3 regions of the Mesorhizobium sp. WSM4935 genome follow, and region 2 is predicted to be linked to each of the others. Evidence: riboswitches for the same ligand, from Rfam matches in the RefSeq annotation. Region 2 holds a riboswitch; each other region holds the start of a gene.
What was found. A riboswitch is a leader RNA that binds a small molecule or an ion and turns the genes downstream of it on or off. The one in region 2 is predicted to bind thiamine pyrophosphate.
Positions count from the first base shown of each region.

Region 1 (3,272 bases), on a different contig from region 2:
CGCATAACTCGCCCCCCTGCCGAGAGCCATAGACTAATCCGTTCGCTTTTGCCAAGCGCGAACGATCATCCGCAGTGTCCTTAACGAGGTAGCCTGCACTTTTCGAGAATTGCCACGGCGGCTATTTTTCGGCTGTGAAGCACACGAGACCCGTGACGTGAGACCCAGTTGCTCAATGCCCAGTTGCTCAATGAGCTTTCTTACGAATAAGGGAGAATTTCCGCGGCCGGACTATCTCTGAGCGAGCGTGCATGACTGCCAACGGAAGGTCTTGCACGCACCCTTGCGATCTTGAGCAATGGTCGCCATGACTTTCTTCTTGCAGGCTTTTGAGTGGCCCAGCCTGCGATCACCAGACCCCACCGATTCTAAAGAGCGTGGCAGATGGGATAGTCGAGGTTGCCCGTGCACAGTCACGCTCAGGGCTTGCGCCGCCCAGAGGACACGCTGAAAAGGCAGATTGGGGCGCAAGCACGCCATTCACGAGAGGTTCGACATGAAGACCATGCAAGAAAAAGACATTCCGGCATTCGTACAAGCAGTTGTGGACGCCGGCTGCAAAATTTGCGCGATTGGCAACTTGGGATACGTCTTTGGCGATGCTGATTTCACGCCAGCGCAACGGAGGGCCGTCGAGCCACAGCTGCGTAGGATTGCTGAAATCTACGGCGAACGCGATCATCTCATGAACGAGATAGCTGTATATCTGCGGTCGATCGGACGCCATGTCGAGGTTGAGCCGAAGACAGGTATTTCCTGATGGCCGTGATCGCGAGAAGCCGTCTTCCAACCTCTGAATCCTAAAGGAGGTGACCCCCAAGGCCGTTCGTCACCTTCGACCAGAATAACCACATCCGTGACCGCCTGAGCTACTTGGTCGATACGCGCACATGGCCAATACAGTTTCTCCATCCTTCACGAAGCGAATGAGGCTTTGGCCATTCAGCCCCGGTCTACGGGGCGTGACTTGTCCCCGATGCATGCGCGAGCTCTCCGCCCGGCTGGCCGCCGGTCGTCGCCACCGGCCGAAGGCGCCCGAATGCGCTTGACAAGATAGCGTCAGCCCGTTCAACCTAAGGCATTCACCAGGGGAGTCCCGGCAAGGGGCTGAGATACTGCTGGCTTTCGCGGCGCAGTGACCCGTTGAACCTGATCCAGTTCATACTGGCGTAGGGACGGTGCAAGCGCTTTGCGGGAGTTTACGCCCGAGGTCCTGTTGCAGCAGGTCTACAGAAGCGTCTTTTCATCCTTCCGGCACAGAACTGGGTCTCCAATGCATGAGCAAAGGAGCCTCACGATGAATGCCCTCACCCCCGCCGTATCGACGGGACCACTGCCCGCCTCGCGGAAAATCCACAAGCCCGGCGTCCTCTACCCGCAGATCAGGGTGCCGATGCGCGAGATTTCCGTCCATCCGACGGCCGGCGAACCGCCCGTCACCGTCTACGATCCGTCCGGCCCCTACACCGATCCATCAGTCGAAACCAGCATCGAAAAAGGCCTTGCCCGGCTTCGCCACGAATGGGTCACGGCGCGTGGCGATGTCGAAGCCTATGACGGCCGCCACGTCCGGCCGGAAGACAATGGATTCGCCACCGGCGAGCGCCTGACACCGGAATTTCCGATACGCAATCGGCCGCTCAAGGCCAAGCAGGGCAAGGCGGTGACCCAACTTGCCTATGCGCGCGCCGGCATCATCACGCCAGAAATGGAGTTCGTAGCCATCCGCGAGAATCTCGGCCGCGAGGTGATGCGCGGCAAGCTGCAACGCGACGGCGAAGCCTTCGGCGCGGCGATCCCAGATTTCGTCACACCCGAATTCGTGCGCGACGAGGTGGCGCGCGGGCGCGCAATCATTCCCGCCAACATCAATCATCCCGAGAGCGAGCCGATGATCATCGGTCGCAATTTTCTGGTCAAGATCAACGCCAACATCGGTAACTCGGCTGTCACATCGTCGATGGCCGAAGAGGTCGAAAAAATGGTCTGGGCTATCCGCTGGGGCGCGGACACGGTGATGGACCTGTCGACCGGCCGCAACATCCACAACATCCGCGACTGGATCGTGCGCAATGCGCCGGTGCCGATCGGTACGGTGCCGCTCTATCAGGCGCTGGAAAAGGTCAACGGCATCGCCGAGGATCTGAACTGGGAGGTCTACCGCGACACGCTGATCGAGCAGGCCGAGCAAGGCGTCGACTATTTCACCATCCACGCCGGCGTGCGGCTGCACTACATCCCGCTGACCGTCGACCGGGTCACGGGCATCGTCTCGCGCGGCGGCTCGATCATGGCCAAATGGTGCCTGCACCATCACCGGGAGAGCTTCCTCTACGAGCATTTCGAGGAGATCTGCGACATCGCCAGAGCCTATGACGTCTCCTTCTCGCTCGGCGACGGCCTTCGTCCCGGTTCAATCGCCGATGCGAACGACGCGGCGCAATTCGCCGAACTGGAAACACTTGGAGAACTCACCAAGATTGCCTGGGCAAAGGACTGCCAGGTGATGATCGAAGGCCCGGGCCATGTCCCCATGCACAAGATCAAGCAGAACATGGACAAGCAGCTCGCAGTGTGCGGTGAGGCGCCGTTCTACACGTTGGGGCCGCTGACGACCGACATCGCGCCGGGCTATGACCACATCACCTCAGGGATAGGTGCCGCCATGATAGGCTGGTTCGGCACCGCAATGCTTTGCTACGTCACGCCGAAAGAGCATCTCGGCCTTCCCGACCGCAACGACGTCAAGATTGGCGTGATCACCTACAAGATAGCCGCCCATGCAGCCGATCTGGCGAAGGGCCATCCGGCAGCGAAAACCAGGGATGATGCCCTTTCGCGCGCGCGCTTCGAGTTCCGCTGGGAGGACCAGTTCAACCTGTCGCTCGACCCCGAAACCGCACGGTCCTTCCACGACCAGACCTTGCCCAAGGAGGCGCACAAGCTGGCACATTTTTGTTCGATGTGCGGGCCGAAATTCTGCTCCATGCGCATTTCCCACGACATCCGTGCCGAGGCCCAGAAGGAAGGCATGGCGGCAATGGCGGCAAAATACCGGGAGGGCGGCGATCTCTACATGCAGGCGGACGAGACTGGCGTACCGGTCGTGCCAGAGGCTCCCAAACCATCATGAGGGTGCTCGTCAAAGGGGCCGGCGTTGCCGGCCTCACCGTCGCTTTCGAACTCGCCGCCCGCGGCGCGACGGTCACCGTCGCCGAGATGCGGCATGGCCTTGGTGGCAACGCGTCGTGGTTCGCCGGCGGCATGCTGGC
Region 1 is NZ_JARTVR010000028.1:28,594-31,865, reverse strand. Features, by position in the region: gene P9273_RS31405 (metallophosphoesterase family protein) at 1-5, opposite strand, end outside; gene P9273_RS31400 (hypothetical protein) at 497-760, shown strand; TPP riboswitch at 1,078-1,194, shown strand; gene thiC (phosphomethylpyrimidine synthase ThiC) at 1,298-3,133, shown strand; gene thiO (glycine oxidase ThiO) at 3,130-3,272, shown strand, end outside.
Region 1: it holds a riboswitch for thiamine pyrophosphate, as region 2 does, so the genes downstream of both, thiC (phosphomethylpyrimidine synthase ThiC) here and thiC (phosphomethylpyrimidine synthase ThiC) in region 2, are expected to answer to the same signal.

Region 2 (3,272 bases):
TCCGGCTGGACCGCCGCGCCGGCATCCTGCTCGCGGCGCTCGTGCTCGGCGTGCTGGCGAAATTCGCCGTCTTCCCGATCCACGACACCCGCATCTATTTCCCCAATCTCCTGCCGCCCTTCCTGCTGCTGGCCGCGCCGCTGACGGCGCTGTGGACGGCGGCAAGCCAGGGCGGGCGCCTCGCCGCGCTGCAGGTCATTCCCGGAGACAAGTCATGAGCTCGCTATCCAGCTTCGCGCGCGTTCTTCTGTCGCTCGGTCTGCCGACCGGCCTGCTCGACCGCGGGCCAGCGCTGCACGGCACGAAGTTCCTGGCCAAGGCGGCGCTCAGGGCACGTTTCGGCGGCCGGCCGTTCCAGATGGTCAATGTCGGCGCCTGCGACGGCGCGCTGTTCGACGACGTGACGCCCTGGCTGCACCGCATTGCGGGCGCGCGCGCCATGCTGGTCGAGCCGATCCCCTACAATCAGAAGCGGCTTCGCGCCAATTACCCGGATACCGACCGCTTCATCATCGAACCGGTGGCGGTGACCAGAACCAAGGGCACGATCACGGTCCACACCTTCGATGCCGCCGCGCTCGAGGCCGGCACGCTGCCGATCGAGTTCATCGGCTGCTCATCGGTTACCGACACCAATCTGATGTCAGGCAAGAACGCCTGGGGCGAGGCCGACGCCAACTTCAACAAATTCGCGCTGCATCTGAAGGACATCGAAGTGCCGTCGGAGACCTTGCAGACGCTGCTCGACCGCAACGGCATTACCCATATCGACGCTTTCCTGGTCGACTGCGAAGGCGCCGACTGGATGGTGTTCGAGCAGCTCGACCTTAAGCGCTACCGCCCCGGCATGATCAAGATCGAGGTCGGCGCACTCCCGGCGGCCGAGATCGGCCAGGTCGTCGTCAAGCTGAAGACCGCCGGCTACCAGGTCGGCTTCCAGGCCGAGGACATCTGGGCCTTCGCCTAGAGCGGTTCACCGTTTCGCGGAAACGGCGAACCGCTCGATCTCCTTGTTTTGACGCAATTCCTGGACGAAGGCTACGATGAAGTCGCCGAGCCCGACCGTTCACACTTTCCTGGAATTGCTCTCGCTTGCGCCATCGAACCCGATTTGCCGTCCGGGGCCGAACGCGCTTGACAAGATGGCTCCGGCCCGTCCACCCTAGGCCATTCACCAGGGGAGTCCCGGCAAGGGGCTGAGATACTGCTGGCTTCGCGGCGCAGTGACCCGTTGAACCTGATCCAGTTCATACTGGCGTAGGGACGGTGCAAGCGCTTTGCGGGAGTTCATGCCCGAAGACCTGCCTCAAGCAGGCAGATCGAAGCGTCTTTTCATCCTTCCGGCACAGAACTGGGTCTCCAATGCAACGAGCAAAGGAGCCTCAAATGAATGCCTTGACCCCGACCGTATCGACCGGGCCATTGCCCGCTTCGCGCAAAATCTACAAATCCGGCATCCTCCATCCGCAAATCAGGGTGCCGATGCGCGAGATCGCGGTGCACCCGACTGCCGGCGAGCCGCCGGTGACGGTCTACGACCCGTCGGGCCCCTACACCGACCCCGCGATCGAAACCGATATCGAGAAGGGCCTTACCCGGTTTCGGCAAGACTGGATCGTCGCGCGCGGCGATGTCGAGCCCTATGACGGCCGCCACGTCAGGCCGGAGGACAACGGATTTGCGACAGGCGAGCGCCTGACGCGGGGATTTCCGATCCGCAACCGTCCGCTGCGGGCGAAAGCCGGCAAGGCGGTGACGCAGCTTGCCTATGCGCGCGCTGGCATCATCACGCCCGAAATGGAATTCGCGGCCATCCGCGAGAATCTCGGTCGCGAGATGCTGCGCGGCAGGCTTGAACAGGACGGCGAGGCATTCGGCGCATCAATCCCGGATTTCGTCACACCGGAATTCGTGCGCGACGAGGTGGCGCGCGGCCGCGCGATCATTCCCGCCAACATCAACCATCCAGAGAGCGAGCCGATGATCATCGGCCGCAATTTCCTGGTGAAGATCAATGCCAATATCGGCAATTCCGCCGTCACCTCCTCGATGACCGAAGAGGTCGAAAAGATGGTCTGGGCGATCCGCTGGGGCGCCGACACTGTCATGGACCTGTCGACCGGCCGCAACATCCACAACATCCGCGAATGGATCGTGCGCAACGCGCCGGTGCCGATCGGCACGGTGCCGCTCTACCAGGCGCTGGAGAAGGTGGGCGGCGTCGCCGAAGATCTGAGCTGGGAGGTCTATCGCGACACGCTGATCGAGCAGGCCGAGCAAGGCGTCGATTATTTCACCATCCATGCAGGCGTGCGGCTGCATTATATCCCCCTGACCGTCGACAGGGTCACGGGCATCGTCTCCCGCGGCGGCTCGATCATGGCGAAATGGTGTCTGCACCATCATCGCGAAAGCTTCCTCTACGAGCATTTCGACGAGATCTGCGACATCGCCCGGGCTTATGACGTCTCCTTCTCGCTCGGCGACGGCCTTCGCCCCGGCTCGATCGCGGATGCCAACGACAAAGCGCAATTCGCCGAGCTGGAGACGCTTGGCGAATTGACGAAGATCGCCTGGGCAAAGGACTGCCAGGTGATGATCGAAGGCCCGGGCCATGTTCCCATGCACAAGATCAAGCAGAACATGGACAAGCAGCTTGCCGTTTGCGGTGAGGCGCCTTTCTACACGCTTGGGCCGCTGACCACGGACATCGCGCCCGGCTACGACCACATCACCTCCGGCATCGGCGCCGCCATGATCGGCTGGTTCGGCACAGCCATGCTCTGCTATGTGACGCCGAAGGAACATCTCGGACTGCCCGACCGCAACGACGTCAAGACCGGGGTGATCACCTACAAGATCGCCGCGCATGCAGCCGATCTCGCCAAGGGGCACCCGGCGGCGAAGATCCGCGACGACGCGCTTTCGCGGGCACGGTTCGAGTTCCGCTGGGAAGACCAGTTCAACCTGTCGCTCGATCCGGAGACGGCGCGTTCTCTCCACGACGAGACGTTGCCCAAGGAGGCGCATAAAGTCGCGCACTTCTGCTCGATGTGCGGACCGAAATTCTGCTCCATGCGTATCTCCCACGACATTCGTGCGGAAGCGCAAAAGGAGGGGATGGCGGCGATGGCGGAGAAATACCGCGCAGGCGGCGATCTCTATATGCCGGTCGAAACGCCGGAAGAACGGACTTCGGCGCTGGATGATCAGGAGTCGCGCTGAGTCATGCGCCGTATCCTTGTCAAAGGCGCCGGTGTGGCAGGCCTCAC
Region 2 is NZ_JARTVR010000002.1:281,591-284,862, reverse strand. Features, by position in the region: gene P9273_RS05675 (hypothetical protein) at 1-218, shown strand, start outside; gene P9273_RS05670 (FkbM family methyltransferase) at 215-967, shown strand; TPP riboswitch at 1,167-1,282, shown strand; gene thiC (phosphomethylpyrimidine synthase ThiC) at 1,387-3,225, shown strand; gene thiO (glycine oxidase ThiO) at 3,229-3,272, shown strand, end outside.

Region 3 (3,272 bases), on a different contig from region 2:
TCGAGCCGACCCGCCGAAAGGTAGCGGCGCGGCGCCACCGGCAGATTGGCGTCGCCGACCGTGTTGGCCCCGAGCCGCATGAGAGCGACGACCATGATGAAGGTCAGCGCGATCTGCAGCAGCGTCAGCACCACGGCGCGCGCGGGATCGAAATCGAAGCGCAGCGCCTGGTAGATGGCGACCTCCAGCGTCGTCGCGGCCGGACCGCCGCCCAGCGTCAGCACGATGGTGAAGGAAGTGATGCAGAGCATGAAGACCAGCCCCGCAATTCCCGGCAAGGCGGCGCGCAGCACCGGCCATTCGATCAGCCGGAAGGCTGGCCGGGCGCCCATGCCGAGCTGGCTCGCTAGTCGCCACTGGTCGGCGGGAACGGTGCCCAGCGCCTCGAGGAAGAGGCGCGTCGCCAGTGGCAGGTTGAAGAAGACATGAGCGACCAGGATGCCGAAGAGGCCGTAGATCCCCGGCCATTCGCCGCCGCCAAGCCCGGCGAAGACGCCGGCAAAATATCCGGCCCGACCGTAGAGCGCCAAGACGCCGAGCGCGGCGACGATCGCCGGCAACGCCAGCGGCAAGGTGAACAATTGCAGGATCAGGGCGCGGCCGGGGAAGCTTGGATGCCTCGATAAAGCGCGCGCTACCAGCAGCGCCGGCGCGACCGACAGCAGCGTCGAGAGAGCCGCCTGCCACAGCGTGAAGCGGGCGACGCGCAGGAGGTAGCCGTCGAAAGCGGCGGCAGCACCGGAAAGATCATGCGCGCCTTCGACGGCAAGGCCGGCGAAGGCGCCGCCGATGAGCAGCGCGATGGCCGCAATGGCGAAGACGCCGGCGGTGACGCGGGAGTCAGCGCGCGGCTGCACGCAGCACCATTTGGGTTCGACCTAGCGAACGCCGCGTTCCTTCGCGCCCCCCTCTGTCCTGCCGGACATCCCCCCCTCTAGGGGGGAGATTGGCAGCTTTGGCGCCCCGCTCGGTACTGCGGCGTTGGAGAATGGCGAAGGTCGAGATGACAGCTGATCTCCCCCCTTGAGGGGGAGATGTCCGGCAGGACAGAGGGGGGCGCCGTAGAGCAATCATCTTGGAAGGATAATAACCAAGACCAGCTACTTGCTCATCACCGCCAGCCACTCATCCACCCAGGCCTTGCGGTTGGCCGCGACTTCCTGTGGGCTGAACAACAGGGTCTTGGTCGGCTTCACCAGTTTGTCGAAGGCCGGGTTGAGCGGCTTGTCGGTCTTTCCGGCCGGGAACATCCAGTTGGTCTCCGGAATGACGTCCTGGAACTTCGGCCCGGTCATGAAGGCGATGAACTTCTGTGCCAGCGGGTTCTTCGCGCCGGTCGTCGTGATGCCGGCAACCTCGATCTGCAGGTATTCGCCCTCCTCGAAAGAGGCCGCCTGATAGCGCTCGGTGTTCTCGGCCACCATGTGGTAGGCCGGCGAGGTGGTGTAGGAGAGTACCATCGGCGCCTCGCCCTTGGTGAACAGGCCATAGGCCTCGCTCCAGCCCGGCGTCACCGTCAGGACTCTCGACTTGAGCTTGGCCCAGGCTTCCGGCGCCTTGTCGCCATAGACAGACTTCACCCACAGGAGCAGGCCGAGGCCGGGCGTCGAGGTGCGCGGATCCTGGATGACGATCTTGTCGGTTCCGGCACCCTCGACCAGATCCTTCAGGCTCTTCGGCGGCGTCTTCAGCTTCTGCGTGTCATAGACCACGGCGAAATAGCCATAGTCGAAAGGCACGAAAGTGTCGTCGCTCCAGCCGCCCGGCACGTTGATGCCCGAGACTTCGCCATGCGGCGCGAACAGGCCGCTCGCCTTGGCATCGGAGGTAAGATTGGTGTCGAGGCCAAGTACGATATCGGCCTTGGTGCCGGCGCCCTCCAGCTTGACGCGGTTGAGCAGCGCCACGCCGTCGGCCACCGAGACGAATTCGAGATCGCAGCCGCATTCGGCCTCGAATTCCTTCTTCACCGCCGGTCCCGGACCCCAATCGGCGGTGAAGCTCTCATAGGTGTAAACGGTGAGCTTGTCCTTTGCCTCGGCAGGCGCGACGCCGGCCAGGAGCGATAAAAGACCGGTTGCAACAATGAGATTAGACAGCATTGCGCGCATCGGCGCCTCCTTCGTTCGAGTGACAAGGAATTGAGGCGCCGGATGGTCCGAAACGTCTAATCCCTCCGCCGGTACAAACCGGATCAGGTTCAGCGGGTTGGCTCGATTGCCTCTCAGCCGGATCACGTCCGGCACCCCGTTAGAGCGCTTCGAGAGATAAGCGCGGCCGAAGCGCCGCGCAAGCGGAAGTTTGCCGGGCAGCTAATGTTCTGAGGCAGGACGCGGGCCCGAAGCGCACTGCATCCGACTTCCGTTTCGCCCGGTGGGCTGGTAAGGGCGACGCCCATGGGCACATTCACCATTCTGCTTGGCGGCGAGCTCATTCGCACGCCCCGGCTCGAACGCCAGATCGAGGATTCGCGCGTCATCGCCGCCGATGCCGGCATCGGCCATGCCCGCATGCTTGGCCTGGTGCCGGAACTCTGGGTCGGCGATTTCGACTCGGTGCCGGCGAACCTGCCCGTAGATCTGGCCGCCGTTCCGCGAAAGATCTTCCCGACCGAAAAGGACATGACCGACGGAGAGCTCGCCATAGCGGAAGCGCTTCAGCGCGGCGCGACCAGCCTCCTGTTGGCCGGAGCCTTCGGCGGCAAGCGCGCCGACCACGCCTTCCTGCATCTGGCGCTCGCCATGCGGCTGGCCGAGGCGGGCACCACCGTGCTCCTGACGAGCGGCGCGCAGGAAGGCGTTCCGGTTTTGCCCGGCAGTGCCGGTTTCGACTATGCTGACGGCACCTTGTTTTCGGTGCTCGGCTTCTCCGAGCTCGCCGGGCTGACGGTCACCGGCGCCAAATGGCCGCTCGACCGCGTCGAGGTGGCGTTCGGCTCCTCGCTCACTATATCAAACGAGGTCAAAGGGCAGCTTGGCATCGCGCTGGAGCGCGGCCGGGCGCTGCTGCTGGCCCACCCCTATCCTCTTCCAGAAAGCTGATATGGCGCCGCCACTCCTCAATCTCGATGGCATTAAATTGACCTTCGGCGGCACGCCGCTGCTCGACGGCGCGGCGCTCAGCGCATCCGCCGGCGAGAAGATCGCGCTGGTCGGCCGCAACGGCTCGGGCAAGTCGACGCTGCTCAAGATCGCCGCCGGGATGATCGAGCCGCAGGACGGCGAGGTCTTCCGTCAGCCCTCGGCCACGGTCCGCTATCTGCCGCAGATGCC
Region 3 is NZ_JARTVR010000017.1:21,133-24,404, forward strand. Features, by position in the region: gene thiP (thiamine/thiamine pyrophosphate ABC transporter permease) at 1-857, opposite strand, end outside; gene thiB (thiamine ABC transporter substrate binding subunit) at 1,101-2,102, opposite strand; TPP riboswitch at 2,155-2,260, opposite strand; gene P9273_RS27515 (thiamine diphosphokinase) at 2,397-3,041, shown strand; gene P9273_RS27520 (ABC-F family ATP-binding cassette domain-containing protein) at 3,043-3,272, shown strand, end outside.
Region 3: it holds a riboswitch for thiamine pyrophosphate, as region 2 does, so the genes downstream of both, thiB (thiamine ABC transporter substrate binding subunit) here and thiC (phosphomethylpyrimidine synthase ThiC) in region 2, are expected to answer to the same signal.